DNA from 3 places in the Azohydromonas lata genome. Region 2 is predicted to be linked to each of the others. Evidence: predicted binding sites of a transcription regulator. Region 2 holds the regulator's gene; each other region holds the start of a gene.
The links. The regulator NrdR, encoded in region 2, represses ribonucleotide reductase genes. The targets are predictions, from matches to a motif close to CACNANATNTNGTG.

Region 1 (10,320 bases), on a different contig from region 2:
ATGCGACTTGGCCGGTACGGGAAGAAGCGGCCACCACGCTGGGCAAGCTGCGCCCGGAGGACCCCGCCGCGATCCGGGCACTGTGCGCGTCAATGGAGGATGACTACTGGCAGGTACGGCTGCGGGCCGCGCGCGCCCTGGGGCGGCTGCGCTCGCGCGACGCGCTGCCGGTACTCACCGAGGCACTGGCACACCCGGCCGGCAACCTGCGCAAGGAGGCCGCGATCGCACTGGGTGAGATTGGCGACGCGCGGGCAGCGGTGGCGCTGCACGTGGCCGAGGCCGACCCGGACCCCGAAGTGCGCAAGGCCGCGCGCCTGGCGCTAACGCGGTTGGCCCCGCTTGCAGGCGCATGAGTGCCGCTGCGCCCGTGACCATCGAACTGAGCCCCGATCAGCTGCGACTGCGCTGGCCCGACCGGGACACGGCTCTCGATGCCGGCACGCTGCGGGCGGCCTGCCGCTGTGCCGGATGCCGCGCGGTGACCCTAGCCAGCACCGGCCCTGAAGCCAGGCAGCGCGTAGAGCTCACCGGCGCGGAGCCAGTTGGCCACTATGCCCTGCAGCTGCGCTTCAGCGACGGGCACGAGCGAGGCATCTACCCGTGGTCGATGCTATGGGAGCTCGCGCAGGGCAAGCAGGAAGTAACCGGCGGGTATGGTTGAACCAGTGACCCTTGTCTGTCCTGCCGTCGTGCTTGTGCGCGAAGCACCTCTTGCCAAACCAGATTATTACGGAGCAGTTGACGTAATGCTCGTAGTCAGCACGGAAGTAGGAAATAAGTCCAAATAGGCGGAGCACTGACGTATCACTACCGAGCCGCTATGCGGCGCTTAACGAACTGACATAATAAATTCCATGCACTGGTACCGGCGCGGTCAGGAATCAAGCTTTCCGGGGTCCCCTGCAGTTCCGTAGCCTTCGGTTCGGCCTGACCACTCTCGATTTCCCCTGCGCTTTGGCGCATTAGAGTTGGGCCGCTTTGAGCCCCAATCAACTGCCGAGCGCTGCCAAATTGAGTTCATAGGACTTGCCCAGCCAAAGCGCCGAGTCACGATGGTCACGCAGTTCATCGCCTGTGTTTGGATGCACGAACACATCCAATGTGTCGTGATTTAGCGCGAGCCAGCTAATGACCTGCGAAAAGTTTCCCGGTGAGAGCGCCAGCTGATAGCTCCACATAGGGTGCGGACCAACAGGTTTTTCATGAAAACGGCCAATTTCCACTTGGCTAGCGAGTTCTATGTCGATCGCCTCACGGAGCGCCCAAGCCTTAGATCGACTGGCTGAATCGAAATACACATGAGCGTGCCAGCTTTCAATGATCGAATGGTCCCGAAGCTCCATATTCCTATCCTTGTGCAAGCGACTACACTTTTACAAAGGCCGTCTTCTTTTCCTTCTTCCAGATCTTTCCAGATCTTTCCAGAAATTGCCCGCTGTGGCGGCCTCTTCGTACCTTATAAGCCTTCTGAGCCCTCTGCTTGACTCAAGGCAGTGGAAAACAACGCGCGCATGGAGGCGCTGGTGAAGATCACAAGCGCGGCTTCCTAGCCGTGATCGCCGCTCTCGCGGCGTGCAAGGCCATGGAGGAGGCGCTACGCCGGCGCGTGGCCGTTCTTAAAGCGTTGGTTCGGCCACGGCGCTGCTGTTTGATGCGCAGGGAGTTGCTGGTGTCAAGGAGCAAGGGTGCTGCTGCTGAGGCGCTGCGCGATGGCCGCCGCCGAGCCTCCTGCAGCACGAAGGGCTGCCAAGCTCTGCGCTACGAACTGGTGGACCTGAACCCCAATGACGGCATCACGCCCTACGTGCGCTTTACCGGCCAGTCCTATGCGGAGAGCTACCCGGCACACCGCTACCACTTCACCGTCTACGCCTTGAAGCTCGACAAGCTGGAGTTGCCGCCCAAGGCCACCGCCACCGCCACCGCAAGCCTGGCCGGCTTCATGGTCAACGCCAACGCCTTGGGCAAGGCTAAGTTCACCAGCACTTATCAACGCTGAGCGGAAGGCTGGCGTCGAGGATCGACGTTGCCGCTGCTGAGGTTTAAAGCTGGTGCCAGATGGCGGCACGCTTTGAGCCAGTCAGAGGTCTTGCATGTGCGATCTCGTCCACGCCGGCTCACCTGCGAGACGGCTGGGCAGCAGCACAACCGTGGCGCCATGCCTGGCCAGCGTGGAGCAGGCCTTGGTCCAGCCGGTGGCAGAGGCCAACGCCCGCACGCTCAAGGAATTGCGAATGCGGCCAGGGGCATCGCTCACAGACCAATCCGCGCCGTGCCGCTTCATTGACACGAACAGCCTTGGTGCGGGCTGGGGGCGAGCTCAAGGCGGAAATCCCGAGTCCATCCTCCTTGCGTAGTAGTGGTGCGATGCGCTGCCATCCTTCCATCAGCCGACACCGGCAGGCCAATGGGAGGATGTCGCGGCGGCCACGATGCGTCGACACTTCCATGCCCCGGCAGCATCAAGCCCGGCGCGGTTCGACGACGATCAAGAGGATGTCATGAGTGGATGTGGCGGTGGTTCGAGTGGCGGTTGTGGCTGTGGCTGTAGCGGCGGCGGGCGCTCGCGACAGGGGCAGACGGTGAGCGCGCTGACCGTGGACCCGGCAGCCCCGGTGGCGCGCGTCAACGGTGTTGCGTTGCACGCGCCGGACTGGTGCCCGCCCCAAGAGGAACTACGCCAGCGCGTGACTTTCGAGTTGCTGCGCCAGGCGGCACAGCGCGATGGCTTGCTCGACGCCCGCGACGTGCCCTATCTCGACGGCAGCCTAAGCACGACGGCCGGCTTGGCCATCGACACGCTGCTGGAGCGGGAGCTGAAGCTGCCGGACACCGGCGACGAGACACAGCAGCAGCAGGCCTGGGTACAGGCGCTGCGCCAGTACCTGCGCCAGTTGGTCGCTCAGGCGCGGCTGGAGCGCGTTGACTTCGAGGTGGTGAGCGACGCGCTGCTGGCGTAGTCCGTGCAGCGCCCTGCTGCATCGGGTGGCGTGCCAGCCGCTGCGTCTCCAGCACGTGCATGTCGGGCTCACTTGTCTCGGGCGCCCGACTGCTAGCGCAGCAGGTCGCCAACGCTGCACTGCAGCCTCCTGTGCAGCGAGCGGCCCGCCGGTGCGGTATACCGCTTCGCCACGCACGCAGCCCTGCCCAACGAAAGATGGGCTTGCTCGATGACCCGACGCCATTTCCAGCTGCGCAGCTTCGCCATGCGTTGAGCGTGAATGAGAGCCGCCGGCGCATTCGAAACCAGGGCGATGCGGCTTTCGGGCGCCGCCCTCGCCAGCGTGACCGTGGAGTCACGGCGGTTGCATGATCAACTCCGCATAGGAAGGCTTCACGCAGTCTCCCTGCCTGACTCGGCGCGCAGGAACTCGCGGTCCTGCAAGACGCGCCACAGCAGCTTGCCCGAGTCCAAACGCGGCAGCGAGGCCACGAACTTCACGACACGTGGGCACTTGTAGGCGGCCAGGTGCTGTCGTGTCCAGTGCATCAGCGCACGTTTGTCCACGTCGGCAGAGCTGGTGCGGCGCACAACCAAGGCCTTGACCGCTTCGCTGCGGCGCGCGTCCGGCGTGGCCACCACGCAAACTTCCTGCACCGCGGGATGGCGGTACAGCAGCGCTTCGACCTCGGCCGGCCAGACCTTGAGGCCACCGCAGTTGATCATGCGCTTGAGCCGGTCGGTCATGAAGAAGTAGCTCTCTTCGTCCACGCGGCCGAAGTCGCCGGTGCGCAAAAAGCGCTTGCCCTCGATGCACATGAACGCCGCGGCATCGGCTTGCGGCTGGCGCCAGTAGTCGCGCATGAGTTGCGGCGCGTGGACGACGATCTCGCCGCTGGCACCGGGGGGCACCTCGCGCAGCGTGCGCGGATCGATGACGCGTGCGTCGACGCCAAACAGCGGCAGTCCCAGGCACTGCGCCTTGGGACGGTGTGGCGGGTTCAGGTGCGTGGCGGCCATGGTTTCCGACAGACCGTAGCCTTCGATGTAGTCCAGCCCCGTGCGCGCCTTGAGCTGCTGCGCGACGGCCTGCGGCATGGCCATGCCTCCGCCGCGGATCCGCACGTGTCGTCGCCCGTGGGCGCGACGATGACGTGCTCCAGTGCCGGGCTCCATGGCGGGCCATGGGCTGTCACGAAGGCGACCTTCGCGCCGCTATCCGCGCAGCGCTCGTGCTGCTCCTGCTCGCTGGCGCCCGGATGCAGCGGCACCACGACCGCATCGGCACGCAGGATGGCGTAACAGGCCAGCGCCCAGTGCGGGCCGCTGTGCAGTGCCAGCACGACGCGGTCGCCACGCGCAACGCCGGCGGCGTGCTGCAGCCAAGCCGCGAGGACATCGGCCTGTGCGAGGAACTGGGCGAAGCTCAATGCCTTGTCGCCGCACACGATGAAGGGCTTGTGCGGATGGCGTCGCGCCGCGGTCTCGACAATGCAAAACAGGTGCGTCGCTGGTGGCACCACGTCATGGGGCACACCCGGCGGCCAGTGTGGCGAAGGCGCCGCTGCCCCGTGGCAGTCAATGGCTGGCAACGGAAGGCCTCCTTGCAGTCGATGAAGGTGCCACAGCAGTGCTCTCGCCGAGCGCGGGCTGCCGGCTGAGGCGCGGTCCTCGTCGTCCTAGAAAAAAGGCCGGCACTTGGCCGGCCTAAGAAAACATCCGGGGCGAAGGGTGGACGCCCAAGAAGGAGGACAACGCCGTCGCGCCTGGTCCGAACACAGCCTGGACTGGTTTCGGAGCCAATGACGTTGACGACGAAACGCATCGTAGCAACGGTACAAACGTTGTCCTTGAAGCAGTTCAAGACACGAGCAATGAATAGCCTGATGGAAAAAAGGCCCTTCGGCAACGAGGAAAACTTCGTGCGGGACGCAACACGCCTGCCATGGCGACCCGCCGCAGCTTCAACCTGGGTTGTGTAATCGTTTAACTTCGCAACCATACACAGAAAAATTACAGTCGCGACTCTGGATTTATGGAGTGTCGAGCCGGCTTCTTGCCGTACTGCTGGTGTTTCTCAAAACCACACCGAAGGGCTCAACGCGTTGCCGAACCAAGGTGTCGAGCCTGCAGGTTCGCCAATGTCTGACCCCGGTCAACCTCGGGTTGGTGACTCCACAGGGACACTATCCGTAGTGTTTTAAACCAGCTGCAGACCATACATCTAGCGCATCAGTATGATTGACTCCATCGCCTCACTGCCTCAGGAAGACGGCTGTACCTGCGCGCCCGTAGCTGTCGTCAAGCGCGAAGGGAAACTCGTGGCCTTTGACGCCTCGAAGATCGAGCGCGCGCTGGCATGTGCCGGAGCGGCCACTGGCGAGTACGACGCCCTGCAAGCCACGGAGTTGGCCAGCCAGGTTGTGGCACGGCTGGCAAGACGCGTGGCCAGCATTGAATACATCCAGGACCAGGTGGAGCGCGTGCTCAATGAACGGGGCCACTTCGCCACCAGCCGCGCCTACATCGTCTACCGCGAGCAGCATCGCGCCCTGCGGCTGGACCGTGCCACCGCCGTGAACGTCGAGCGCTCGGTCAATGAATACCTGGCGAGGCAGGACTGGCGGGTGCAGGCCAATGCCAACCAGGGGTACTCGCTGGGCGGGTTGATCCTCAACGTCTCGGGCAAGGTCATTGCCAACTACTGGCTCAATCATGTGTATCCGCCTGCGATTGGGCTGGCCCACCGGGAAGCGGACCTGCACATCCACGACTTGGACATGCTGTCGGGCTACTGCGCCGGCTGGTCGCTGCGCACGCTGCTGCACGAGGGCCTCAATGGCGTGCCCGGCAAGGTCGAGGCAGGATCGCCGCGCCATCTCTCCAGCGCCGTAGGCCAGATCGTCAACTTCCTCGGCACGCTGCAAAACGAGTGGGCGGGCGCCCAGGCGTTCAGTTCCTTCGACACTTATCTCGCGCCTTATGTGCGCAAGGACGCTCTGTCCTATGAGCAGGTGCGCCAGTGCATGCAGGAGCTGATCTACAACCTCAACGTCCCCTCCCGCTGGGGCACACAGACGCCCTTCACCAACCTGACGTTCGACTGGACCTGTCCGCAGGACCTGCGCGAGCAGGTGCCGGTGATCGGTGGCCAGGAGCAGCCGTTCTGCTATGGCGACCTGCAGGACGAAATGGACCTGATCAACCGTGCCTACATCGACGTGATGATGCAGGGCGACGCCAAGGGCAGGGCGTTCACGTTTCCCATCCCGACCTACAACATCACCCGCGACTTCGACTGGGAGCACCCCAATACGCTGGCGCTGTTCGAGATGACCGCGAAGTACGGATTGCCGTACTTCCAGAACTTCCTGAATTCCGACCTCGATCCGCACATGGTGCGCTCCATGTGCTGCCGCCTTCAGCTGGACCTGCGCGAGTTGCTCAAGCGCGGCAACGGCCTGTTCGGCTCTGCCGAGCAGACTGGCTCGCTGGGCGTGGTCACGCTGAACTGCGCGCGGCTGGGCTACCTGTACGCGGGCGACGAGCCGGCACTGCTGCGACGCACCGACGAGCTCATCGAGCTGGCGCGCGAGAGCCTGGAGATCAAGCGCAAGCTCATCCAGGGTCTCATTGACAACGGCCTGTTTCCCTACACCAAGCGCTATCTCGGCACCCTGCGCAACCACTTTTCCACGGTGGGGGTCAACGGCCTCAACGAGATGATCCGCAATTTCACGGACGACGCCGAGGACATCACCACGCCGTGGGGCGAGGAGCTCGCTTTGCGCTACCTCGACCATATCCGTGGGCGCATCGTGCAGCTGCAGGAGCAAACCGGGCATCTCTACAACCTGGAGGCTACGCCGGCCGAAGGCACCACTTACCGCTTTGCCAAGGAAGATCGCAAGCGCCTGCCCGGCATCCTGCAAGCAGGCACGGCCGAGCAACCGTACTACACCAATTCGTCGCAGCTGCCCGTGGGCTTCACGAGCGATCCCTTCGACGCCTTGCAGCGTCAGGAAGCGTTGCAGCGCAAGTACACGGGTGGCACCGTCCTCCATTTGTATCTGGGTGAGCGGGTTTCGTCAGCCCTTGCATGCCGCGAGCTGGTTCGGCGCGCGCTCATGCGATTTCGGCTGCCTTACATCACCATCACGCCGACCTTCTCGATCTGCCCGACTCATGGCTACCTGGCCGGCGAGCACGCCTACTGCCCCGAATGCGATGAGCAGGCGCTTGCGCGCAAGGCCCGAGCGGCGGCTGCTGAAACCGCCTGACCGACCGACTCTTTCACGACCCCACCTAGGAGTTTTCATGAGCAACCATCTTTCGACCACAGCCCACCCTCAACTGGCCGAACACGAACGCCAGCGCTGCGAGGTCTGGACGCGTGTCATGGGCTATCACCGCCCCGTGGCGTCGTTCAACATCGGCAAGCAAGGCGAGTTCAACGAGCGCCTCTACTTCGCCGAGCCGCCGCAGGCACGCACGACAGTGCATTCCGGTGTCTGAAGTACTCTTGGTGGGCGGCTTTGAGCCATTTTCCACGACCGACTGGCCGGGCAAGCTGTGTGCGGTAGTGTTTGTGCAAGGCTGCCCATGGCGATGCGGCTATTGCCACAACCCTGGCCTGCAGCCGCGGCAACGGCCGGAAGGCACGCCGCACTGGCGCGACATCCTGGTGTTCCTGGAGCACCGTCGCGGCCTGCTTGACGGTGTCGTGTTCAGCGGCGGAGAGCCCACCATCGATCCGGGCCTGGGCGATGCCATCACGCAGGTCCGGGACTTGGGATTTCAGGTGGGTCTACATACGGCGGGTATCCACACGCGACGGCTGATTTCGGTGCTGCCCCAAGTGGATTGGATCGGTCTGGATCTCAAGGCCGGTGAGGCGGCCCACGACCGCATCACCGGCGTTCCGGGCAGTGCCAGAGCCGGGCTCGACGCGCTCACGCTCGTGGCGGGCAGCGGCGTGGAGGTCGAAGTCCGCACGACTTTCGATCCTGGGCTGCTCGACGACTTGGACCTGTTAGAGATGGCGCGGACGCTACGCGGCACAGGTGTTGGACAGTGGACCCTGCAGCGACGCCGCTGGTTGCAGCCTGAACCGCACATGGCGCCACCGCCTTCGCAACGGCTGCTTGACGAGATAGGGCAGTTGGGCCTGCGTATCCAACTGCGTTGACCCGCAGTGGCAGCAAGGCTGCAGCGCCCATCCATCGGCACATGAAGGCGCGGCACATCCATCCAACAAGGCGCGCTGCCGGCGGCTGCAGTCGTGACATGCCAAGTCGAGGAAGAAACCCGCGGACGCGGCCTGAAACCGGCTTTTCTCCTTCACCGGCGCCCCGCAATGGGCTTGCTGCCGCGAGGCTGACCCACCGTATTGGGCGGTCAACGCATGTGTCGCTGACAAGGCTCAAAACCATGAGGGCGGCGGCCGGCAAGGATGCGCGCAACCGCCCTCGTTTCTACAACCTTGACTGCGCCGCCCATGCCTGCTGCACACCACCCGGATTTCCTGCCTCTCGTCTACAGCTGTTCCGGGTGCTCCAGTGCTGCGCAGTTCGCCAATGACCTCGCGTTGCGCCTGGATCGGGAGGGCGTGGCACAAATGTCCTGCATTGCTGGTGTTGGCGGCAACGTCCCCAGCCTGGTGCGTCGGGCACAGGAGGCCATTGCCAGCGGACGACCCATTCTGGCCATCGACGGCTGCGTGCTGGCATGCGCCAGGGCCTGCTTGGACCAACGTGGTGTGCGTCCCACGGAACATCTGCAACTGGGCCAGGAGGGCGTGAAGAAGCAGTACCACACCGACTTTGATCCGCAGCAATTCGAACGCCTTTATGCGCAGCTCAAGGCGCGCGTGCAGGTAATGGCAGTTGCGGCGCGACCGGTTGCCACAGCCACACGCCGCTGAAGCGAAAGGCCACGAACGCAGGGAAGTTCTGCACTTCCAATCCCCGGCCTGGTCGAACCGCAACTCGGTGCCACCCATGCCGGCAAGCTCACGCCGGCGCAATACCGCGAGCTGGCAACGCAGGTGGAAGCCGAGGTCGGCGGCATCGTTGCCAACTGCAGGCTCGAACCGAAGCCCGACGCGATGCTGCGCCTGGTGATCGCCGATATCGGCGCGGGCACCGACGCAATGGCCGGCAAGGACGCCAAGACCCGCCCGGCGCTGGGCCTGGTCAAGATGGCTGAAAACCTCAACCAGTACGGCAGCCATTTCGACTACCCTGGTTTCGAGCCGATCCACAACGCCCACTGAAATCCCAAGGAGACGATCATGAAGTTCACGACTCCTCAACCCCTACAACACGAACACGAAGCCCTGCACGAGCAGCTGTACCAGGCCACGCAGGCCGGCGGCGAGGTCAGCGAGGCGGCCAAGAAGTTGGTGCACCTGATGCACCCGCACTTCGCCAAGGAAGACCAGATCGCGCTGCCGCCGCTGGGCCTGCTCGCAGCGCTGGCGCGCGGCGAATGGAACGCCGAGATGGTGCAGGTGCTGCCGCTCACCGAGCAGCTTGAGGCTGAGCTGCCGCAGATGCTCGCCGAACACCAGAGCATCGTCGCAGCCTTGAACAAGCTGCGTGAGGTCGCCGCGCGCGCCGGCCGCGGCGACATCGTCGCGTTCGCCGAAGCCCTGGTCGAACATGCACGCACCGAGGAAGAGGTGATGTACCCGGCCGCGGTGCTCGTGGGCCAGGTGGTGCGGCAACGGCTGGGCCAGCGAGCAGCTGCGCCGGCGCAAGAAGTGCGAGCATGAAGACGCCCGCCTTCTTCGATGCAGTGCCGGCGATCGTGGTCGCCGATCCGTTGGCCGAGATGCTCGGTGCGGCCGAGGGCGGGCTGATCGAGTACCAATACGTCGATGCGGTCAAGCTCGCCGGCCACTCGTGCCCGACCGTGGCCGGTGCCTGGCTGATGACGCGTGCGGCGCTGGCGCGGCTGTACGCGAGCGAGACACCGCGGCGCGGTGAGATCCGCGTTGAGTTGCGCCAGGGCGTCGACGGGGGCGTGGCCGGTGTGATCGCTGGCGTGGCGGGCCTGGTGACCGGCGCGGCCAACGAGGGCGGCTTCAAGGGACTGGCGGGCCGCTTCGCGCGCCAGGGCCTGCTGCGCTTCGGTGTGGCGATGAGCGGCGACATACGCTTCACGCGGCTGGACAACGGGCGATGGGTCGAACTGTCGCACCGGCCTCAGGCGGTACCGCGGCCCGCCGGCTTGAGCGGGCTGCTGCGCGATGCTCTGGCGCCGCAGGCGCCAGCCGCGGCACGGCGCGCTTTCGCCGACGCCTGGCAAAGCTGGGTTCAGGCGATCCTGACCGAACATGCCGACGACCCGGCGTTGATCGGGTTGGTGTCCTG
Region 2 (10,320 bases):
GGCGCCGGCCGTCACCAGGATGCGCCGCGCCGGCACGTCCAGGCCGAAGCGCCGCGCGTACCAGGCCGAGATGGCCTCGCGCAGCGCGGGCAGCCCGGCCGCGGGCGTGTACTGCGTGCGGCCCGCGTCCAGGCAGGCTTGGGCGGCGGCGAGCACGCTCGGCGGCGCCGTGAAGTCCGGCTCGCCGATGTTGAGGTAGAGCATGGGGCGCCCGCCCTGCGCGGGGTCGCACAGGGGGCCGCGCGCGATCTCGGCAGCGGCCTTGGCGCACTCCATGACGTAAAAGGGCTCGATGCGGTCGAGCCTTTGCGCCAGTTTCATCGTCGAAGAGGAAAAGGGGAGGCGGGCGCGGCGCGCCCAACCGTTCAGCGGCCTGCGCGGGCGCGCGCGGCGGCGACTTCCTGCGGGCGCAACTCCAAGGCGGCCTTGTCCAGCACGCCGTTGACGTAGCGGTGGCCGTCCGTGCCGCCAAAGCTCTTGGCCAGCTCCACCGCCTCGTTGATGGCGACCTTGTAGGGCACGTCCAGGCAGTGCTTGAGCTCGTAGGCGCCGATCATGAGCACGGCGTGCTCCACGGGCGAGAGCTCGGTGGTCTTGCGGTCCACGTGCTTGGCCAGCACCGCGTCCAGCTCGGCCGCATCGTTGATGCCGCCGTGCAGCAGCGCGTCGAAGTGGGCGCGGTCGCACTTGTCGAACTCGCCCTCGTTCTGCTCGCGCAGGTGGGCTTCGATGGCACCGGCGTCCGCGCCGCCGATGAGCCATTCATACAGGCCCTGCAGCGCGTACTCGCGGGCGCGGCGGCGGGCCGACTTGGCCGCCGGGGCTTTCTTTTGGGGGGGATTCACAACAACTCGTCCAGCAGATTGGCCATCTCCACCGCCACGCGGGCGGCGTCGCGGCCCTTGGGTTCGGCGCGAACCCAGGCCTGATCCTCGTTCTCGACCGTGAGGATGGCATTGGCAATGGGAATCTGGTGGTCCAGGCCGATGCGGGTGACGCCCGCACCGCTTTCGTTGGCCACCAGCTCGAAGTGGTAGGTTTCGCCGCGGATGATGCAGCCCAGGGCGACCAGGGCGTCGAAGTGCTCGTCGCCGGCGGCCAGCGCCTTCAAGGCCAGCGGCACTTCCAGCGCGCCGGGGACGGTGACGAGGCGGATGCTGTCCTCCTCCACGCCCAGCGCGCGCAGCTCGGCGATGCAGGCCTGCTCCAGCGTTTTCGTGATGGCGTCGTTGAAGCGCGCCCGCACGATGCCAATGGTTAAGCCCTTGCCGTCCAGGCCCAGGGGTTGGCCTTGATCCGCGTCCAGCATGTTGATTAAGCGTCCTTGTCGTTGGGAGCGGCGACGAAGCCCGTCACCTCCAGCCCGTAGCCGGTCATGCTGGGCATGCGGCGCGGGTTGCCCAGCAGCTTCATGCGCGTCACGCCCAGGCTGCGCAGGATTTGCGCGCCCACGCCGTAGGTGCGCAGGTCGATCTGGCCGGTGCGCGGGGCGATGGTGGTGCCCGCGGGCGGCAGCACGCCGGGCAGCAGGGCGGCGGCGTCCTCGCCGCAGTTGAGCAGCACGGCCACGCCGGCGGGGGCGGCCTGCAGCCGCGCCAGCGCCGCGGGCAGCGGCCAGGAGTGGCGGCTGGCGCCCGTGTCCAGCAGGTCCAGCACCGACAGCGGCTCGTGCACGCGCGCCAGCACCTCGTCGCCGGGCTTCCACTGGCCCTTGGTCAAGGCCAGGTGCAGGGCGCCGGAGCGGTCGCGGTAGGCGTGGCAGTCGAACGCGCCTTGGGGCGTCTGCAGCTCGCGCTTGCCCAGGCGCTCGATGAGCGTCTCGTTGTGGCTGCGGAACTGGATCAGGTCGGCGATGGTGCCGATCTTCAGGCCGTGTTCCCTGGCGAAAATTTCGAGGTCGGGCAACCGGGCCATGGTGCCGTCGTCGTTCATGACCTCGCAAATCACGGCCGCGGGCGTGAGCCCGGCCATGGCGGCGAGGTCGCAGCCGGCCTCGGTGTGGCCCGCGCGCATGAGCACGCCGCCTTCCTGGGCCTGCAGCGGGAAGATGTGGCCGGGCTGCACAAGGTCGGCAGGCACGGCGTCGCGCGCCACGGCCGCCTGCACGGTGCGCGAGCGGTCGGCAGCGGAGATGCCGGTGGTCACGCCCGTGGCCGCTTCGATCGAAACGGTGAAGGCGGTGCCGTGCGGCGTGCCGTTGCGCGTGGCCATGGGCGGCAGTTGCAGCGCCTCGCAGCGCTCGCGCGTGAGCGTCAGGCAGATCAGGCCGCGCGCGTGCTTGGCCATGAAGTTGATGGCTTCCGGCGTGACGTGATCGGCGGCCAGGACGAGGTCGCCTTCGTTTTCGCGGTCTTCCTCGTCCACGAGGATGACCATGCGGCCGGCCGCCAGCTCGGCGACCAGCTCGGGAACGGGTGAAATGGGCATCCCGCGATTGTAGGCGGGGCCCCGGGGTCGGGCCTTGTCAAACCCTTGCAAGCAGCCAACGCCCGCGGCGCTTATTGCCGGATCAGGCCGCCTTGAGCAGAGCCTCCCAGCCCTTTACTTCCCCGCGCTCAACATCCTCTCCACATACCGCGCAATCAGATCGATCTCCAGGTTCACGCCGCTGCCGGGCTTCAAGTCGCCCAGCGTCGTTTCCTGGATGGTGTGCGGGATGAGGTTGATGCTGAACTCGCAGCCCGCGTCGCTGTCCGTGACGCGGTTGACCGTCAGGCTCACGCCGTTGACGGTGATGGAGCCCTTGTAGGCCAGGAAGCGGCCCATCTCCTTGGGCGAGCGGATGCGCAGCTCCCACGACTCGCCCACGGGCGCGAAGTGCGTGACCTCGCCCAGGCCGTCCACGTGGCCGCTGACCAGGTGGCCGCCCAACCGGTCGTTGGCGCGCAGCGCCTTTTCCAGGTTGACGCGGCCGGTCTGGCCCAGGCCGGCCGTCAGGCGCAGGCTCTCGGCGGAGATGTCGATGGTGAACCAGGGCGCGGCCTTGTCGAAGGCGGTGACGGTCATGCAGGCGCCGTTGAGGGCGATGGAGTCGCCCGGCTCCACGTCGTCCAGGTAGCCCGCGGGCGGCTCGATGCGCAGCCGCTTGCCGTGCGTGCCGTCCGGGCCCAGGGGCTGCACGTCGCTGATGCGGCCCACGCCGCTGATGATGCCGGTGAACATGGTGTGTCTCTCTTGGGGGAAAGGGTCGGGGAACGGGTAGAAAAAAGGTTCAGAAGGAAAGCAGGTCAGAACGCGCCGCGGCCGGGCGGGCGCGCCAGGATGCGCAGGTCGCGGCCCACGGCCTCGAACTCGCGGAACTCGTACTCCAGTGCGTCGGCCAGCGTCGTCAGCGGCCCAAAGGCCGCCATCTCGCGGCCCAGGCCGATCAGCTTGGGCGCCAGGTAGACCAGCAGCTCATCGACCAGCCCGGTCTTGAGCAGCGAGGCATTGAGCTTGTGGCCGGCCTCGACGTGCAGCTCGTTCACGCCGCGCGCGGCCAGGTCCGCGAGCATGGCTGGTAAATCCACCTTGCCGCGCCCGCTCTCGGGGCAGAAGGCGACGTCCGCCCCCGCGCCGCGCAGCGCGGCCTCGCGCTCGGCGTTGGGCACGGCGCCGTAGACCAGCACCTCGCCCGGCGGCTGCAGCAGCTTGGCGCCCAGCGGCGTCTCCAGCCGGGAATCGACCACCACGCGCAGCGGCTGCTTGGCCGTGGGCACCAGGCGCACGTCCAGGCGCGGATCGTCTTCCAGCAGCGTGCCCATGCCGGTGAGCACGGCCCCGGCGCGCTTGCGCCAGGCGTGGCCGTCGGCGCGGGCGGCTTCGGCGGTGATCCACTGGCTCACGCCGTTCTCCAGCGCCGTGCGCCCGTCCAGCGAGGCGGCGATCTTCATGCGCACCCAGGGGCGCTTTCGGATCTGGCGCGAGAAGAAGCCGATGTTGAGCTCGCGCGCCGCCGCGGCCATCAGGCCCTCGTCCACGCGTATGCCTGCGGCGCGCAGCCGCGCGATGCCTTGCCCGGCCACCAGCGGGTTCGGGTCGCCCACGGCCACCACCACGCGCGAGAGGCCCGCGGCCACCAGCGCGTCGCAGCACGGCGGCGTGCGGCCGTGGTGGGCGCAGGGCTCCAGCGTCACGTAGGCCGTGGCGCCACGCACGTCGTGGCCGGCATCCTGCGCGGCGCGCAGCGCCATCACTTCGGCATGGGCCTGGCCCGCAGCCTGCGTGAAGCCTTGCACTTGCCAGCCGTCGCCGGCAATGACGCAGCCCACGCGGGGATTGGGTTCGGACAGGCCTATGGCCTCGTGCGCCAGGCGCAGCGCCTGCGCCATGGCCAACTCATCAAAGGCGGAAAAGTCCGTGGGGGAATTCATGCCCGGGATTGTGCCCAGCGCCGCGGCCCAACCGGACGATCGCGGGGTTAGCCGAAGTCAAGGCGCGCTGGAAGGCGCGGCCGCGGACGGCGAAGGCAGCAACAGCGTGACGGCGGGCACGGCCAGCGCCAACGTGCCGCTGAAGCCGGGGTCTGGCGGCGCGAGCAGGGCGTTCAGGGCCACGGCGTCCTCCACGCCGTCACGGCCCGTCCAGGCCACGCGCACCGTGACCGCTTGCAGGCCCGTGCCGGCGTCGCGCACGCGGCGCTGCAACGTGAACGGGTCGGCGTCGAGGCTGGCGTCCTGCGTGGGCGCCATGGGCGCGGCGCGCAGCGTCTCCAGCTCGCGCTGCGCCAGCGCCAGGGCCTGGCGGCGCAGCCGGCCGGACTCCGCCTGCCCGTGCAGCGCCAGGTGCGCCTGCAGCAGCGCCAGCAGGCCTATGCCCATCACCACGGCCGCCACCAGCGCCTCCATGAGCGTCATGCCGCGCTGGCGCTTGAACCGTCCGCACCGTTGGCGTCGCTTCATTCGAAATCCTTCCAACTGCCGGGCACCGCGACGAAGCGCCCGGCCTGGCGCGCCAGGCGGCGCAGCAGCGCGGCGTCGCGCTCCAGGGCGGGCGCGCCGCTGCCCTCGCAGCAGTCGCCATCCACCAGCACCGCGCCGCGGATGAAGTCGCCGCCTGGCCGCGCATGCCACTGCAGCGACGCGGCCGCGAGCAGCCCGTGCAGCCGCACGCCCGGGCCCAGCCGCGCCGCGCCCTGCACGGCCAGCAGCACGGGCGCGTCCACGCTGCCCAGCGTCAGGCCGGCGGGCAGCGACAAGTCGCCGTCGACCCACAGCGCCTGTGCGCCGCGGTCGACGGCGGTGCGCAGGGCGTCGGCGCAATCGCCGTCGCAGCGCACTATTTGCATGCCGGGCGCGCGCGCCAGGTCCAGCGGGTCCAGGCCCAGGTGGCGGTGCAGCAGCCGGCCCGCGGACAGCCGTGCCAGCTCGGGGTCGCGCTCGGCCACCAGGCGCAGGGTCTGGGCACGGTCCTCGCCCGGCTGCAGGGAAGAAGCGTCCACCACGCCTCCCGCATGCAGCAGCAGGCCCTGGGCATCGCGCTCACGGGTGGACAGGCGCAAGTTGAAACCCGGCAGCCGCACCGTGCCGCGCACGGTCAGCGGCGCTGCCGGCAAGCCGGTGATCGCCGGCACCAGGGCCAGCAGCCACTCGGCGGGCGCCTGCGCGTCCAGCTCGCCCTCGCCGCAGCCCAGGCAGCCGCGCGAGCGCAGCGCCATCAGGTCCGCGCGCGGGCCCGCGGCCACCTGCACGCTGAAGGAGGGCGTTTCAAGCGCCGATGCCGGCGCGCCGCTGCCGCCGCAGGCGCAGGCCCAGGCGCCGTCGGCATCCAGCGTGCAGCCGGCCCGGCTGGGTTGGCCGTCGGCCTCCGAAGCGGGCGACAGCCGCAGGCCGGCCAGGGAAAAGATGAGCCGCTCGCGCAGCCGCTGCGCGCCGGCGTCGCTGCTGGGCGCGCAGGCGCCGTCCAGCCGCCCGGCGTTGAGTTGCGCCAGCGCCCATTGCAGGCCGGATTCCGCCGCCTCGTGCGCCTGCGCGCTGCGCTGCTGCACGCGCGCGCCGCGCAGCTCGGCCAGCAGCGCGCGGTGGGCGTGCAGGCTGGCCAGCAGCGCCAGCGCGCACAGCAGCAGCACGGTGACCAGGGCAACGGCGCCGCGCGGGCGTGCGGACCGCCCCGCCGCCGGCGGCCGCCGGTGGCGTTTCAGCGCGGGCATTCGCCCTCCACCACGTCGTTGCGCAACTGCACCTGGGTGTTGAGCGCGTGGGTGAGGGTGGGCTCGCGCGTGGCGAAGCCTTCCAGCCGCACGTCCAGGTCGCGTTTCAGCAGCCGCGGCGGGCAGATGCGGCCGGCGCCCGTGGCGCAGCTGCCTTGGGGGCGGGGGCGCTCGCAGTGGCGCTCCAGGTCCAGCGCGCGCTGGTGAAGCGTCACCTCGAAGGCGGTGACGGTCATGAAGGCCGCATCGGTCAACGGCTGCCAGTTGCCGCCCTTGAGTTGCTTCACCTGGCCCTCCACCAGGCGCAGCCCCGTGGCCTCGGCCTGGCTCACGCCGTTGGGGTCGGCCTCCGCCCCGCCGCCGGACCAGGAAAAGCGGATGCCGTCGCTTGGGCGCTCCGCTTCGGCGTCGTCCAGCGCGGCATAGGGGTTGGCGCGGGCGAAGTCGAAGTTGTCGGCGACGCCCAACTGCGCCTTCTCCCAATGCCCGGCGCGGCGCAGCTCGTGCACGGCCGCGTCGGCCACCGCCTGCATCTGCTGCTCCAGCCGCATGCGCAGCAGCAACTGGCGGTTGTCGAAGAGGAACTGCTGCAGCAGCGCCGTGGCCGCCGCCGCGACGAAGAGGCCGATGGCCAGGCCCACCAGCACCTCCAGCAGCGTCATGCCGGCGGTGTGGGGCTGGCGGTGCATGGCGGCGATCAGCAGGCCGTGAAACCCGGCACGGCGCCGTCGGGGGAGCAGCCGCGCACGCGGCCGACCACGCTCACGATTTCCTTCACGCCGCGCCCGCTGCGTGCCGTGAGCGTCAGCGAGGCCGAGGGCGTGACGGTGTGGCGCGGCGCGCTAAATCGCAGCGACGGCGCGTTGCTCGACAGGCGCAGCGGCGTGTCGGCGCCGAGCACGTAGGCGCGCAGCAGTTGCGTGGGCGCGTCGCAGGCGGCCGCGCCGGTGGCGGCGTCGCAGCGGCAGCCCTGCGGCTCGCCGACGTGCACCAGCCAGCAGCGGGCGTCGACGGCGTCGGCCAGAAAGCTCAGGCGCACGGTCTGCGAACGCAGCTCGGCCGCGTTGCGCGCATAGGCCACGTCGGCCTCGAACTGCGCCGCCGTGCCCTGCAGGTGGCGGTTCTCGGCCATGGCGGAAAAGGAGGGCAGCGCCGCGCCCACGGCAATGGCCAGCACCGCCAGCGTGACGAGTATCTCGACCAGGCTCAGGCCGCGCGGCTTGGAAACTGCGGGTTTATTCGAGGCTGGTATTCCCATGGCCGCAATTTATTCGGCGGCATGGTGAATTCACATGGGAGGAATGAACCGGTGGCGGCAGGAAAATCAAGCGGGAAAGGGTTTGTTCGAATGGATTGCGGAATGAATATAGATCGGCGAATGCGGCAAATCCGCCGCAGGGGGCTGCCTTAAATATCTTTAATAATCTGTCGAAACTCGTCCACGTCCTTGAAGCTTCTGTATACCGAAGCAAACCGGACGTAGGCCACCTTGTCGAGTTTCTGCAATTCGCGCATCACCAGCTCGCCCAGGCGGGAGGTGGACACCTCGCGCTGCCCGTCCTGCAGGAGGTGCTCCTGGATGCGCTCCAGCGCGCCTTCGACCTGCTCGATGCCCACCGGGCGCTTGCGCAGGGCGAGCTGCATGGAGGCGCGCAGCTTGGCGCGGTCGAATTCCACGCGCGAGCCGTCCTTTTTCACCACGGCGGGCAGCGTGATCTCGGCGCGCTCGTAGGTGGTGAAGCGGCGCTCGCAGCCCAGGCAGCGCCGGCGCCGGCGCACGGCGTCGTCGGTTTCGCGGGTCTCGACGACCTGCGTCTCGCCGTGGCTGCAAAAGACGCATCGCATGGGGGATGGGAGCCTGTGGGCCTTGAAAGTGTGTGTGCAACGAAGCAAACGGCCGGCCGGTGCACTGCACCGCCGGCCGCCGCCTCAACTCAATGACAAACGATCAGCCGCCGTAGACGGGGAAGCGCGCGGTCAGCGCCTTCACCTGCTCGCGCACGCGCTCGATGGTGGCGGCGTCGTGCGGGTTGTCCAGCACGTCGGCGATGAGGTTGGCCGTCAGGCGGGCTTCCTCTTCCTTGAAGCCGCGCGTGGTCATGGCCGGCGAGCCCAGGCGGATGCCGCTGGTGACCATGGGCTTTTGCGGATCGTTGGGGATGCCGTTCTTGTTGCACGTGATGTGCGCGGCGCCCAGGATGGCCTCGGCTTCCTTGCCCGTGAGGTTCTTGGGGCGCAGGTCCACCAGCATCACGTGGCTCTCGGTGCGGCCGCTGACGATGCGCAGGCCGCGCGCGGCCAGCGTTTCGGCCAGCGCCGCGGCGTTCTTGACCACCTGCTGCTGGTAGGCCTTGAACTCCGGCGACAGCGCCTCCTTGAAGGCCACGGCCTTGCCGGCGATCACGTGCATCAGCGGGCCGCCCTGGATGCCGGGGAAGATCGCGCTGTTGATCTTCTTGGCGATGGCCTCGTCGTTGCAGAGGATGATGCCGCCGCGCGGGCCGCGCAGGCTCTTGTGCGTGGTGGAGGTCACCACGTCGGCATGCGGCACGGGGTTGGGGTAGACGCCCGCGGCGATCAGGCCGGCGTAGTGGGCCATGTCCACCATGAAGTAGGCGCCCACGGCCTTGGCGACCTTGGCAAAGCGCTCGAAGTCGATGCGCAGCGCAAACGCCGAGGCGCCGGCGATGATCAGCTTGGGCTTGTGCTCGTGGGCCAGGCGCTCCATCGCGTCGTAGTCGATGTCTTCCTGGGCGTTGAGGCCGTAGCTCACCACCTTGAACCACTTGCCGCTCATGTTGAGCTGCATGCCGTGCGTGAGGTGGCCACCCTCGGCCAGGCTCATGCCCATGATGGTGTCGCCGGGGTTGAGCAGGCCGAAGAACACGCCCTGGTTGGCCTGCGAGCCGGAGTTGGGCTGCACGTTGGCGTACTCGGCGCCGAAGAGCTGCTTCAAGCGGTCGATGGCCAGCTGCTCCACCACGTCCACATGCTCGCAGCCGCCGTAGTAGCGCTTGCCGGGATAGCCCTCGGCGTACTTGTTGGTGAGCTGCGAGCCCTGGGCCTGCATCACGGCCGGCGAGGTGTAGTTCTCGCTGGCGATGAGCTCGATGTGCTCTTCCTGGCGGCGGTTCTCGTCCTGGACGGCGGCGAACAGCTCGGGGTCGACGTTGGCAAGAGTGGATTGGGTGCGGTCGAACATGGCAGTCCTCAGCAATGCGTGTGGAGGTCCCGGTGTCCGGCACGCGGCGGCACGGACAAAAGGGCTGCCCAGGCGAACGGCTTGAAACGGCTGCGGACACCGGATCAAGTGCCCTTCAACCGCCCGCGCTCCACGGTGGTCCTCCACCTCGGGGCTTGCGGTGCAGCCCCTTATCGCCAGTCGCGCGGACCGTCAGTGTAGCGGAGGCGCCGCGGCTGCCCGTCCGACGCCCGGCGCGGGAATTTGGTCACGCTCCGGTCTTGACCCGCATCAACCGCCGATCAACTGCCCATCCACCGGGGCGCTGGACGAAATGGCCAGCCCGGATACTGGGCCAAACCCGTACCGAACTCGAAAAACCTCCCGCGGAGAGCGCTTATGCGTCAGTTCCTCGCCAACCTGAAGTTGGCCCACAAGTTCATGCTCATCGGCGCCGTGGCGGCGCTGATGGCGCTGCTGCCGTGCGTGCTGGCGGTCAACACCTTCCTGGAACAGCTGGGCCTGGCGAAGTCGGAGCTCGCGGGCATGGCGCCCGCGCGCGACCTGCTGGGCCTGATCCAGCTCACGCAGCAGCACCGCGGCCAGTCGGCGGCCGTGCTCGGTGGCGACGCCTCGGTGGCCGCGGCGCGGCAGGAGAAGCAGGCGCTGGTGGAGCGCGCGCTGGGCCAGGCCAGGGCCTCGGTGGCGACGCTGGGCAACGACGGGCTCGCCGGCGCGGTGGGCGAGATCGAGCGCGACTGGCAGGCGCTGGCGGCCGACGTGAGCGGCCAGCGCGTGGAGGGCCCGCAGAGCTTCGCCCGCCACACCGCGCTGATTGGGCGGGAGCTGGCGCTGCTGGAAGACGTGGCCAATGCCAGCGGCATCGTGCTGCACCCGGATGCGCCGGGCTACTTCCTGCAGCTCGGCGTGCTCACGCACCTGCCGCGCCTGACGGAGGCGCTGGGCCAGGCGCGTGCCCAGGGCGTGCGGCTGCTGGTCAAGGGCGAGGCCA
Region 3 (10,320 bases), on a different contig from region 2:
CCTCGCTCAGGCCGTTGGGGTCCTTCCAGGTCGCGATGTCGCGCGACATGTTGATCTCCTGCGGCATCCAGTGGTTGGCGCAGGTGGCGAGGTACTTCTCCCAGGCCCACTTGTACTTGAAGGGGACGAGCTGGTTGACGTCGGTCTGGCCGTTGATGATGCGCTTGTCGGCCACGTTGACGCGGCGCTGGCTCAGGGCTTGGGCCGATGCGGAGGAAGCAGCCGGCTGCGCCTGCGGCGCGGAGGCGAACGAGGGGGCAGCGATGGAGGCGGCGGGCACCTCGCCCAGGCCTTGCGAAGGATTGCTTGGGGTCGTCTGCGGCGTATGCGCTTCGCCTTGGACGTCGTCTTCCCAGACCAGCATGTGTGTACTTCCTAATGTGTGGAAATTATGAGAGGGATGCGATCAAACACCAAGCACTTGTTGCCTCATTGCGCAGCAGCCTGAGGGCCTGCGCCAGCGCTGCAAAGCGGACTTCGTGCAAGAAGTCCGCTTTGCAACCATGAGGCGTCAGCAAGCGGCTTGCCGATCGCTTCCCGCCAAGGTCGCTGCAGCGCTTACTGGCAGGCCTCGCAGCCGGGGTCGTCGATGGCGCAGAACTTGACGTCGGTGGCCGGCACGTCGGCTTCGACGGTTGCGGGAGCCATCACCGTGGCCGGGGCCGACAGCGACGACACGGCGTTGAGCGCACCGGCCTTCACGGTGGACTTCTCCACGTGCGTGGCCGCCATGGTGCGCAGGTAGTACGTGGTCTTGAGGCCGCGCAGCCAAGCCAGCTTGTAGGTCTCATCGAGCTTCTTGCCCGAGGCGCCGGCCATGTAGAGGTTCAGGCTCTGGGCCTGGTCAATCCACTTCTGGCGGCGCGCGGCCGCTTCCACCAGCCAGTGCGTCTCGACCTCGAAGGCCGTGGCGTAGAGCTGCTTGAGCTCGGCGGGCACGCGGTCGATGCGGCGCAGCGAACCGTCGAAGTGCTTGAGGTCCATGAGCATCACGTCGTCCCACAGGTTCAGCGCCTTGAGGTCGCGCACCAGGTACTCGTTGATGACGGTGAACTCGCCCGACAGGTTGGACTTCACCGAGAGGTTGCCGAAGCAGGGCTCGATGGAGGCATCCACGCCGATGATGTTGGAGATGGTGGCCGTGGGGGCGATGGCCACGCAGTTGCTGTTGCGCATGCCGTGGGCCTTGATCTGCTCGCGCAGCGCGTCCCAGTCCATGGTGGAGGCCGTGTCGGCCTCGATGTAGCCGCCGCGCTCCTGGGCCAGCAGCTTGAGCGTGTCCAGCGGCAGGATGCCGCGGCTCCACAGCGAGCCGTCGTAGCTGGAGTAGTGCCCGCGCTCGGCCGCGAGCTCCGTGGAGGCCCAGTAGGCGTAGTAGCACAGCGCTTCCATGGAGCGGTCGGCGAACTCCACCGCTGCCTGGCTGGCGTAGGGGGTGCGCAACTGGTAGAGCGCGTCCTGGAAGCCCATCACGCCCAGGCCCACGGGACGGTGGCGCTCGTTGGCGCGGCGCGCCTTTTCCACCGCGTAGTAATTGATGTCGATGACGTTGTCGAGCATGCGCATGGCCGTGCGCACGGTCTTGCGCAGCTTGTCATGGTCGATGCCGCCGTCCTTGACGTGGTGCGCCAGGTTCACCGAGCCCAGGTTGCACACGGCGATCTCGTCGGGGCCGGTGTTGAGCGTGATCTCGGTGCACAGGTTGGAGGAGTGCACCACGCCCACGTGCTGCTGCGGGCTGCGCACGTTGCAGGCGTCCTTGAACGTGATCCAGGGATGCCCGGTCTCGAACAGCATGGTGAGCATCTTGCGCCACAGGTCGCGGGCGGCCATGCGCTTGAAGAGCTTGATCTCACCGCGGTCGGCCATGGCTTCATAGGCCACGTAGGCCTGCTCGAAGGCCTTGCCGAACTTGTCGTGCAGGTCCGGGCAGTTGGAGGGCGAGAACAGCGTCCAGGGGCCGCCTTCCATCACGCGCTGCATGAACAGGTCCGGAACCCAGTTCGCGGTGTTCATGTCGTGGGTGCGGCGGCGGTCGTCGCCGGTGTTCTTGCGCAGCTCCAGGAACTCCTCGATGTCCAGGTGCCAGGTCTCCAGGTAGGCGCACACGGCGCCCTTGCGCTTGCCGCCCTGGTTGACGGCCACGGCCGTGTCGTTGACCACCTTGAGGAAGGGGACGACGCCCTGGCTCTTGCCGTTGGTGCCCTTGATGTAGGAGCCCAGCGCGCGCACGTTGGTCCAGTCGTTGCCCAGGCCGCCGGCGAACTTGGACAGCAGCGCGTTTTCCTTGAGCGCCTCGTAGATGCCTTCGAGGTCGTCGGACACGGTGGTCAGGTAGCAGCTGGAGAGCTGCGAGCGACGCGTGCCGGCATTGAACAGCGTGGGCGTGCTGCTCATGAAGTCGAAGCTGGAGAGCACGTCGTAGAACTCGATGGCGCGCGCCTCGCGGTTGGTCTTCTCGCCCAGCGCCAGGCCCATGGCCACGCGCATGAAGAAGGCCTGCGGCAGCTCGATGCGCTGCTCGTCGATGTGCAGGAAGTAGCGGTCCACCAGGGTCTGCAGGCCCAGGTAGTCGAACTGCAGGTCGCGATCGGCCTTGAGCGCGGCGCCCAGGCGGGCCAGGTCAAAGCCCAGCAGCGCCTCGTCCAGCAGCTCGGCCTTCACGCCCTTGGCGATGAAGCCGGGGAAGTACTCGGCGTAGCGCGCGGCCATCTCGGCATGCGTGACCTCGCTGCCCAGTACCTGCTTGCGCACCGTGTGCAGCAGCAGACGGGCGGTGGCGCGGGTGTAGCCGGGTTCCTTCTCGATGAGGGTGCGCGCGGCCAGGATGGCGGCCTTGTGCACCTCTTCCATGGGCACGCCGTCGTAGAGGTTGCGGTGCGTCTCGGCCAGGATGGGCGCGGGCAGCACGTCGGCCCCCAGGTCCGCGCAGGCGGACTCGACCAGGGCGTGCAGGCGCGCCTCGTTCAGCGGCACGCGCTGGCCGTCCTCCGTCACGTGCAGCACGGGCTTGGCGGCCGCGGCTTGGGCGGCGGCTGCCGCGGCGGCGGCGCGCTGGGCGCGCTCCTGCGCATGGCGCTCGCGGTAGAGCACGTAGGCGCGGGCCACGTCGTGGTGGCCGCCGCGCATGAGCTGCAGCTCCACCTGGTCCTGCACGTCCTCGATGTGGAAGGTGCCGCCGGCCGGGCGCGAGCGCAGCAGCGAGCGCACCACGGCCTCGGTGAGCGCATCCACCGTCTCGCGCACGCTGGCCGAGGCCGCGCCCTGGCTGCCCCGCACGGCCAGGAAGGCCTTCATCAACGCCACCGCGATCTTGCTGGGCGTGAAGGCGACCACCGCCCCGTTGCGCCGGATGATCTGGTAGCCCTCGTAGGTCTCGCGCGCTGCCGGCGCAGAGGTCTCGCCGATGAAGACGCCTTCGGCGTCCGTGGGGGTGTGCAGTTCAGGTGCGCTCATGTCTTTCCTTCTGGTCAAGAGAGCCTTGCGCCGCCGCAAGCCTGTGGCTTGCGGCCGGGCAAAGGCTCCACAGCCGCCGCGGCGATGCCCAGGCATCAAGGGCCTGCGAGCCGGGGCGTGTGCAAAAACTTGTGGATAACCGGTGGGCCGCTGGTGGATAGCGGACACTACCTGTGGGGTGCAGAGACGTATTAGACCACTACATCTAGTGTCGGAAAAGCCAAAGTCACCAAATTGCCACGCTTGCGTGATGGCTTGCCCAAAACGGCATCCGGCTTGCAGTGGGCGCGCGAGAACCGCCGCAGCGGACGCGGGAGGTTGCGTGGGAAACCGAATTCGGACAAGGATTCAGGCGGGCCTGCGCAGCGAATGCCCTTGTGCCTGCCAGCCGCTCAGGCGCTCCAGCAGCGGCCAACTGAAGCCGGCGCCGGGGTCGTGCTTGCGGCCGGGCGCGACGTCTTCGTGGCCCGTGGCTTCGCTCAAGGGATAGCGTGCCGCCAGCGCCCAAAGCAGGCGGGCGAGGCGGCGGTACTGCACGGCGGTGAAGTGCTCGCCCTCCAGCCCTTCAAGCTCTATGCCTATGGAGTAGTCGTTGCAGTTGTCGCGGCCACGCCAGGCGGAGCGGCCCGCATGCCAGGCGCGCGCATCGCAGGAGACGAACTGCAGCAGCTCGCCGCCGCGGCGCAGCAGGAAGTGCGCGGACACTTCCAAGCCGCGTATCTGCTGGAAATAGGGATGGGCATCCCAGTCCAGCCGGTTGGTGAAAAGGCGCTCTATGGCGTCGCCGCCATAGACGCCAGGCGGCAGGCTGATGGAGTGGATGACCGCCAGGTCGATGCTCACGCCCGCGGGGCGCGGGCCGAAGTTGGGCGACGGGCAGCGCCGCGCCGCCGCGTACCAGCCCTGCTCCCAGGCCGCGCCGTCCGCGGGCGGCGGCACCCAGGCGCTCATGACGTGCGCGGACCGGCGATGCGGTGCGGAACGCTGCAGAACACCCGGCCCTGCTCGTCCAGCACCGCTTCGCTGCGCGGCAGGTGCAGTCCGCAGTGGCTGCAGCGCACCATGGCTTCCAGCCGCGGCGGGCTGTTGCGGCGCGGCGGCGCAGGCGGCGGCGGCAAGGACGCGCGGCGCATGGCCCACAGCACCACGAAGACCACGGCAATCAGCAGCAGGAACTTCAGCATGGTGCGGACCTCGCGGCGAGGGCCGGACGCAGGCGCGGGGCGGACGGTGTGTTCATGGCGGGAACGGCGGCGCGGGGCTGCGGCAGGGCGACGGCGTCACACGGTGCGGTGCAGCACCACCTCCATCACGAAGCGCGAGCCGATGTAGGCCAGCAGCAGCAGTGCAGCGCCCGCATAAAGCCAGCGGGTGGCGCGCCGTCCGCGCCAGCCCCAGGCCAGCCGTCCGCTGATGAGCAGGGCGAACGTGGCCCAACCCAGCAGCGAGAACACCGTCTTGTGGTCCCAGCGCCAATGCGGGCTGAGCCAGGCGCCCAACAGCAGCGCGGCGCTGAGCACCACGAAGCCGGCCTCGACGAAGCGGAAGGTCAGCCGCTCCAGCCGCAGCAGCGGCAGGCCGAACGGGCCGCCACCGCCCTGCGGCGGGATGAGTTTCAGGCGCATCTGCCGCTCGGCGCGGTCCAGCAGCATGGCGTGCAGCACCGCGGCGCCAAAAAGGCCATAGGAGGCGATGCCCAGCATCCAGTGCAGCGGCATCCAGGCCGAGCCGCTTTCGTCCAGGCGTATCTCGCCTGGAAAGGCCGCGGCCAGCAGCACCACCGGCGCACCCACCGTGGCGAGCTGGCGCCGCACGCCCGGCAGCGAGAAGAGGCGGCTTTCCACCGCGTGCACGGCGAGCACGAACCACACCGTCAGCGACAGCGCCGGGCCGAAACCGAAGCGCACGCCCGGCGGCTCGCGGCCCACGGCGCCTATCTCCAGCGCCAGCGCCACACCGTGCAGCACCCAGCCCAACTGCAGCGCAGCCGTGTGCAGCCGGCGGCCATCGGGCGCAGGCATCAGGGCGATGAGGTAGGCCACCACGGCGCCCAACGCGGGCAGCCAAGGCCATGCGACGGAAGCCGCGGCAGGGCCGGACGATAAAATCATACGAACAGTGTACTTTCGCGGCCAGCGCCTCCCGGCGCGCTACAGCCGCCCTCCCCGCCATGGCCTCTGCCCTTACCGACCGTCTGTCACGCCTGGTCAAGACCATGCGCGGCCAAGCCCGCATCACCGAGAGCAACGTGCAGGACATGTTGCGCGAGGTGCGCATGGCACTGCTCGAAGCCGACGTGGCGCTGCCCGTCGTCCGCGACTTCATCGCCCGCGTCAAAGAGAAGGCGTTGGGCCAGGAGGTGGTGGGCTCGCTCAACCCCGGCCAGGCGCTGGTGGGCATCGTCAACAAGGAGCTCGCCGCGACCATGGGCGAGGGCGTGGCCGACATCAACCTCGCCGCGCAGCCGCCGGCGGTGATCCTGATGGCGGGCCTGCAAGGCGCGGGCAAGACGACCACCACCGCCAAGCTGGCCAAGCACCTCATAGAGCGCCGCCGCAAGAAGGTGCTCACCGTCTCGGCCGACGTCTACCGCCCCGCCGCCATCGAGCAGCTCAAGACGGTGACCAAGCAGGCCGGCGCCGAGTGGTTCCCCTCCGCGCCCAACCAGCAGCCGCGCGACATCGCGCTGGCGGCGCTGGACCACGCGCGGCGCCACTACTTCGACGTGCTGCTGGTGGACACGGCCGGCCGCCTGGCCATCGACGAAGCGCTGATGGCCGAGATCCGCGACCTGCACGCCACGCTCAAGCCGGTGGAGACGCTGTTCGTGGTGGACGCCATGCAGGGCCAGGACGCCATCAACACCGCGCGCGCCTTCAAGGAGGCGCTGCCGCTCACCGGCATCGTGCTGACCAAGCTGGACGGCGACTCCCGCGGCGGCGCGGCGCTGTCGGTGCGCCAGGTCACGGGTGCGCCCATCAAGTTCGCCGGCGTGTCCGAGAAGATCGACGGGCTGGAGGTGTTCGATGCCGAGCGCCACGCCGGGCGCGTGCTGGGCATGGGCGACATCGTGGCCCTGGTCGAGGAAGTCCAGAAGGGCGTGGACCTGGATGCGGCGCAGAAGCTCGCCGCCAAGGTCAAGAGCGGCGACGGTTTTGACCTCAACGACTTCCTGGCCCAAATCAGCCAGATGAAGAAGATGGGCGGCCTGTCCGGGCTGATGGACAAGCTGCCGGCCCAGATCGCCGCCAAGGCCGGCCAGGCCGACATGGACCGCGCCGAGCGCGACGTGCGGCGCATGGAAGGCATCATCAATTCCATGACGCCGCTGGAGCGGCGCAAGCCCGAGCTCATCAAGGCCAGCCGCAAGCGCCGCATCGCCGCGGGCGCAGGCGTGCAGGTGCACGAGGTGAACAAGCTGCTCAACCAGTTCGAGCAGATGCAGGGCATGATGAAGAAGATGAAGGGCGGCGGCCTCATGAAGATGATGAAGCGCATGGGCGGCATGAAGGGTCTCAAGGGCATGCTGCCGCCGGGCATGGGCGGCTGACGCGCGTCACGCGAAGGCACAAGACAAAGAGGGCGGGCGCCGCGAGGCACCCGCCCTCTTCTCTATGTGACTGGGCCCTGTTGCCGCAGCGGCTGCGTCAGCCCAGCAGCGCCTGCGCGAACTCGCGGGCGTTGAAGGTTTCCAGGTCTTCCAGCTTTTCGCCCACGCCGATGAAGTACACCGGCACGGGGCGCTCGCGCGCGATGGCGGCCAACACGCCGCCCTTGGCGGTGCCGTCGAGCTTGGTGACCACCAGGCCCGTGAGCTGCAGCGCCTCGTCGAAGGCTTTCACTTGGGCCAGGGCGTTCTGGCCGGTGTTGCCGTCCACCACCAGCAGCACCTCGTGCGGCGCGTCGGCCTGGGCCTTGGCGATGACGCGGCGGATCTTCTTGAGCTCTTCCATCAGGTGCAGCTGCGTGGGCAGCCGGCCCGCGGTGTCGGCGATCACCACGTCGCAGCCGCGTGCGCGGCCGGCCACCACGGCGTCGTAGGTCACGGCGGCCGGGTCGCCGCCTTCCTGGCTCACGATCTCCACGCGGTTGCGGCCGGCCCACACGGCGAGCTGCTCACGCGCCGCGGCACGGAAGGTGTCGGCCGCGGCCAGCAGCACGCGCTGCTCGGCGTCGGCCAGGTGGCGGGTGAGCTTGCCGATGCTGGTGGTCTTGCCCGCGCCGTTGACGCCCACGACCATGACCACCGTGGGCGACGCTTCGCCAATGGCCAGCGGCTTTTCCAGCGGCGCCAGCAGCTCGGCGATGGCGTCCACCAGCAGCGCCTTGACGGCCGCGGGGTCGCTGGCCTTGGCGTCCTTGACGCGGCGCTTGAGGTCCTTGAGCAGGAACTCGGTGGCCTTGACGCCGGCGTCGGCCATGAGCAGCGCCTCTTCGAGCTGCTCGTACAAGTCCTCGTCGATCTTGGTGCCGGTGAAGACCTGGGCGATGCCGCTGCCGGTCTTGCGCAGGCCCAGCTTCAAACGCTCCATCCAGCCCGCGCGCGGGGCGGTGGGCTTCTCGGCGGTTTCCATGATCTCCGGCTCGGCGGCGGGCTCGACCGGCGCGGGCGCAGGCGCCGATATGGGGGCGGGTTCGGCCTCGGACTTGCCGAACAGTCCACCGAACCAGCCGCTGCGCGCCGCCGGAGCCTCGGCGGCCGGCGGGACGACAGGCGCGTCAGCGGCAGCGGGCGAAGCTTCAGGAATGACCTGCGGCTCGGCCGGCGGCGGGGGCGCCTTCTTCTTGAAAAAGCTGAACATGAAGAAATTGTCTGATGAATTCGCTAAGGGGCTTGCGTCGAAGTTAAAAATATCGATAGAATGGCGGTCTCGCAGGCGCTTTAGCTCAGTCGGTTAGAGCGACGGAATCATAATCCGCAGGTCCGGGGTTCGAATCCCTGAAGCGCCACCAAACACGAAGCCCTGCAGGCCACAAGCCTGCAGGGCTTTTCGCTTTGGGCGAACGGCGGGCACAGGCGAGAGTTCAAAGCAAAGATGCAGCAACGGGCATGCTCAGCGCCATGAAGTTTTTCTCATCTTTCGCACTGCTCGACGATTGCACCGCGTCGGACGCGGCGCCGCGCAGCCGGCTCTACGCCGATCTCGTGCGCGAGCACCGCTGCACCGACCCACGCACGCTGGACGCCGTGTGCGCCGCGGCCCAGTCCGACCTGCGCGCCGGGCTGCACGCCGTGCTGCTGGTGGACTACGAATGGGGCGCCAAGCTGCTGAACGCCGGACAGGAGGCATTGCCCCCCGGCGACGCCTCCTGCCTGCGGTTGCTGATGTTCCGCGAGCTGCGCCGCTTGAGCAGCGACGAGGTGCAGGCCTGGCTGGCCGGGCAGGACGCGGCCCTGGCAGCCGATCTGCCCACCGCCGGGCTGCTGCCGCTGCAGCCCAGCCTGGACCGCCAGGCCTTCGACGCCGCCATCGCATGCATCCACGAGGCCATACGCGCCGGCGAGAGTTACCAGGTCAACTTCACTTACCGGCTCACCGGTGAAGCCTACGGCGAGCCGCTGCGGCTGTACCGCCGGCTGCGCCAGCGCCAGAGCGTGCCTTACGGCGCCTTCATACAACTGGAGGACGGCACCAGCGTGCTGTCGTGCTCGCCGGAGCTGTTCCTGCGCCACGAGCAGGGACGGCTGACGGCGCGCCCAATGAAGGGCACGTCCGCGCGTCTGCCTGACGCGCAGGCGGACGCGACCGCGGCGCTGGCGCTGGCGCAGGACGCCAAGAACCGCGCCGAGAACCTGATGATCGTGGACCTGCTGCGCAACGACCTGGGCCGCATCGCCCAAACCGGCTCGGTGCGCGTGCCCGCCCTCTTCACCGTGGAGCCGCACGGCGTGGTGTGGCAGATGACGTCCACGATTGAGGCCCGCGCGCTGCCGGGGCTGGACCTGCCCGCCCTGCTGCGCGCCACCTTCCCCTGCGGCTCCATCACCGGCGCGCCCAAGCTGCGCACCATGGAGCTGATCGCCGGGCTGGAAAGCACGCCGCGGGGCCTGTACTGCGGCGCCATAGGCTGGCTGGATGCGCCACGCGGCGATGCCGCCTGCGGCGACTTCTGCTGTTCGGTGGCCATACGCACGCTGGTGCTGGGCCCGCAAGGCGAAGGCGGCCTGCGTCCCGTGCGCATGGGCGTGGGCGCGGGCATCGTGCTGGACAGCGACGCCGTCGCCGAATTCGAGGAGTGCCGGCTCAAAGCCCGCTTTGCCACCGGGCTGGGCCACGAGTTCGAGCTGTTCGAAACCCTGTTCGCGCAGCAGCCGCAGGGCTTCAGGCATTTGGACAGGCACCTCGCGCGGCTGTGCCGCAGCGCCCAGGCCTTGGGTTTCAAGCTGGACGAACAGGCGGCGCGGCGCCGGCTCGATGCCGCGCTCTGCGCCTTGCCCGCCGACGTGCCGCACCGCGTGCGCCTGGCCCTGGGCCATGACGGCCAGCTCGGCGTGACGCAGGCGCCGCTGGCGCCCCTGGCTGGCGGCCCCGCGGGCCTGCTGCTGGCCGGGGAGCCGCTGGCGCCCTCCCCGCTGTCGGCCCACAAGACCACGCTGCGCGCGCGCTACGACGCCGGCGTGCGTGCGGCGGAGCAGGCCGGCGCCTTCGACACGCTGTTCTTCACACCGCAAGGCCATTTGATTGAAGGCGGGCGCAGCAACGTCTTCGTCCAGCTCGATGGCCGCTGGTGGACGCCGCCCTTGGGCGACGGCGCGCTGCCGGGCGTCATGCGCGAGGTGGCGATGGGACAGCTCGACGCCGCCGAGCGCAGCCTGCGGCGTGAGGATTTGGCGCGCGCTGAATCTTTGATCGTCTGCAATGC

Region 1: a site for NrdR is predicted at 5,129-5,142, ahead of SM757_RS15375 (ribonucleoside triphosphate reductase). Genes of this name have one in related genera too.
Region 3: a site for NrdR is predicted at 3,654-3,667, ahead of SM757_RS14695 (ribonucleoside-diphosphate reductase subunit alpha). Genes of this name have one in related genera too.

Annotation. Positions count from the first base shown of each region.
Region 1 covers NZ_JAXOJX010000024.1:29,587-39,906, reverse strand. The annotation lists gene SM757_RS15410 (HEAT repeat domain-containing protein) at 1-356, shown strand, start outside; gene SM757_RS15405 (DUF971 domain-containing protein) at 371-664, shown strand; gene SM757_RS15400 (DOPA 4,5-dioxygenase family protein) at 993-1,346, opposite strand; gene SM757_RS15395 (YbhB/YbcL family Raf kinase inhibitor-like protein) at 1,673-2,002, shown strand; gene SM757_RS15390 (hypothetical protein) at 2,586-2,963, shown strand; gene SM757_RS15385 (AMP-binding enzyme) at 3,338-4,042, opposite strand; gene SM757_RS15380 (AMP-binding protein) at 3,946-4,479, opposite strand; gene SM757_RS15375 (ribonucleoside triphosphate reductase) at 5,182-7,224, shown strand; gene nrdD (anaerobic ribonucleoside-triphosphate reductase) at 7,262-7,459, shown strand; gene SM757_RS15365 (anaerobic ribonucleoside-triphosphate reductase activating protein) at 7,452-8,132, shown strand; partial or broken gene SM757_RS15360 (putative zinc-binding protein) at 8,442-8,871, shown strand; gene SM757_RS15355 (hypothetical protein) at 8,991-9,218, shown strand; gene SM757_RS15350 (hemerythrin domain-containing protein) at 9,237-9,719, shown strand; gene SM757_RS15345 (hypothetical protein) at 9,716-10,320, shown strand, end outside.
Region 2 covers NZ_JAXOJX010000015.1:69,751-80,070, forward strand. The annotation lists gene SM757_RS11490 (pyridoxal phosphate-dependent aminotransferase) at 1-321, opposite strand, end outside; gene nusB (transcription antitermination factor NusB) at 366-845, opposite strand; gene ribH (6,7-dimethyl-8-ribityllumazine synthase) at 842-1,309, opposite strand; gene ribBA (bifunctional 3,4-dihydroxy-2-butanone-4-phosphate synthase/GTP cyclohydrolase II) at 1,315-2,427, opposite strand; gene SM757_RS11510 (riboflavin synthase) at 2,542-3,162, opposite strand; gene ribD (bifunctional diaminohydroxyphosphoribosylaminopyrimidine deaminase/5-amino-6-(5-phosphoribosylamino)uracil reductase RibD) at 3,228-4,352, opposite strand; gene SM757_RS11520 (type IV pilus modification PilV family protein) at 4,410-4,880, opposite strand; gene SM757_RS11525 (hypothetical protein) at 4,877-6,127, opposite strand; gene SM757_RS11530 (prepilin-type N-terminal cleavage/methylation domain-containing protein) at 6,115-6,816, opposite strand; gene SM757_RS11535 (GspH/FimT family pseudopilin) at 6,825-7,385, opposite strand; gene nrdR (transcriptional regulator NrdR) at 7,535-7,972, opposite strand; gene glyA (serine hydroxymethyltransferase) at 8,076-9,329, opposite strand; ZMP/ZTP riboswitch at 9,389-9,523, opposite strand; gene SM757_RS11550 (methyl-accepting chemotaxis protein) at 9,708-10,320, shown strand, end outside.
Region 3 covers NZ_JAXOJX010000022.1:88,312-98,631, reverse strand. The annotation lists gene SM757_RS14700 (ribonucleotide-diphosphate reductase subunit beta) at 1-364, opposite strand, end outside; gene SM757_RS14695 (ribonucleoside-diphosphate reductase subunit alpha) at 559-3,456, opposite strand; gene ampD (1,6-anhydro-N-acetylmuramyl-L-alanine amidase AmpD) at 3,805-4,407, opposite strand; gene SM757_RS14685 (PP0621 family protein) at 4,404-4,640, opposite strand; gene SM757_RS14680 (cytochrome C assembly family protein) at 4,737-5,567, opposite strand; gene ffh (signal recognition particle protein) at 5,627-7,006, shown strand; gene ftsY (signal recognition particle-docking protein FtsY) at 7,104-8,258, opposite strand; tRNA gene SM757_RS14665 (tRNA-Met) at 8,333-8,409, shown strand; gene pabB (aminodeoxychorismate synthase component I) at 8,519-10,320, shown strand, end outside.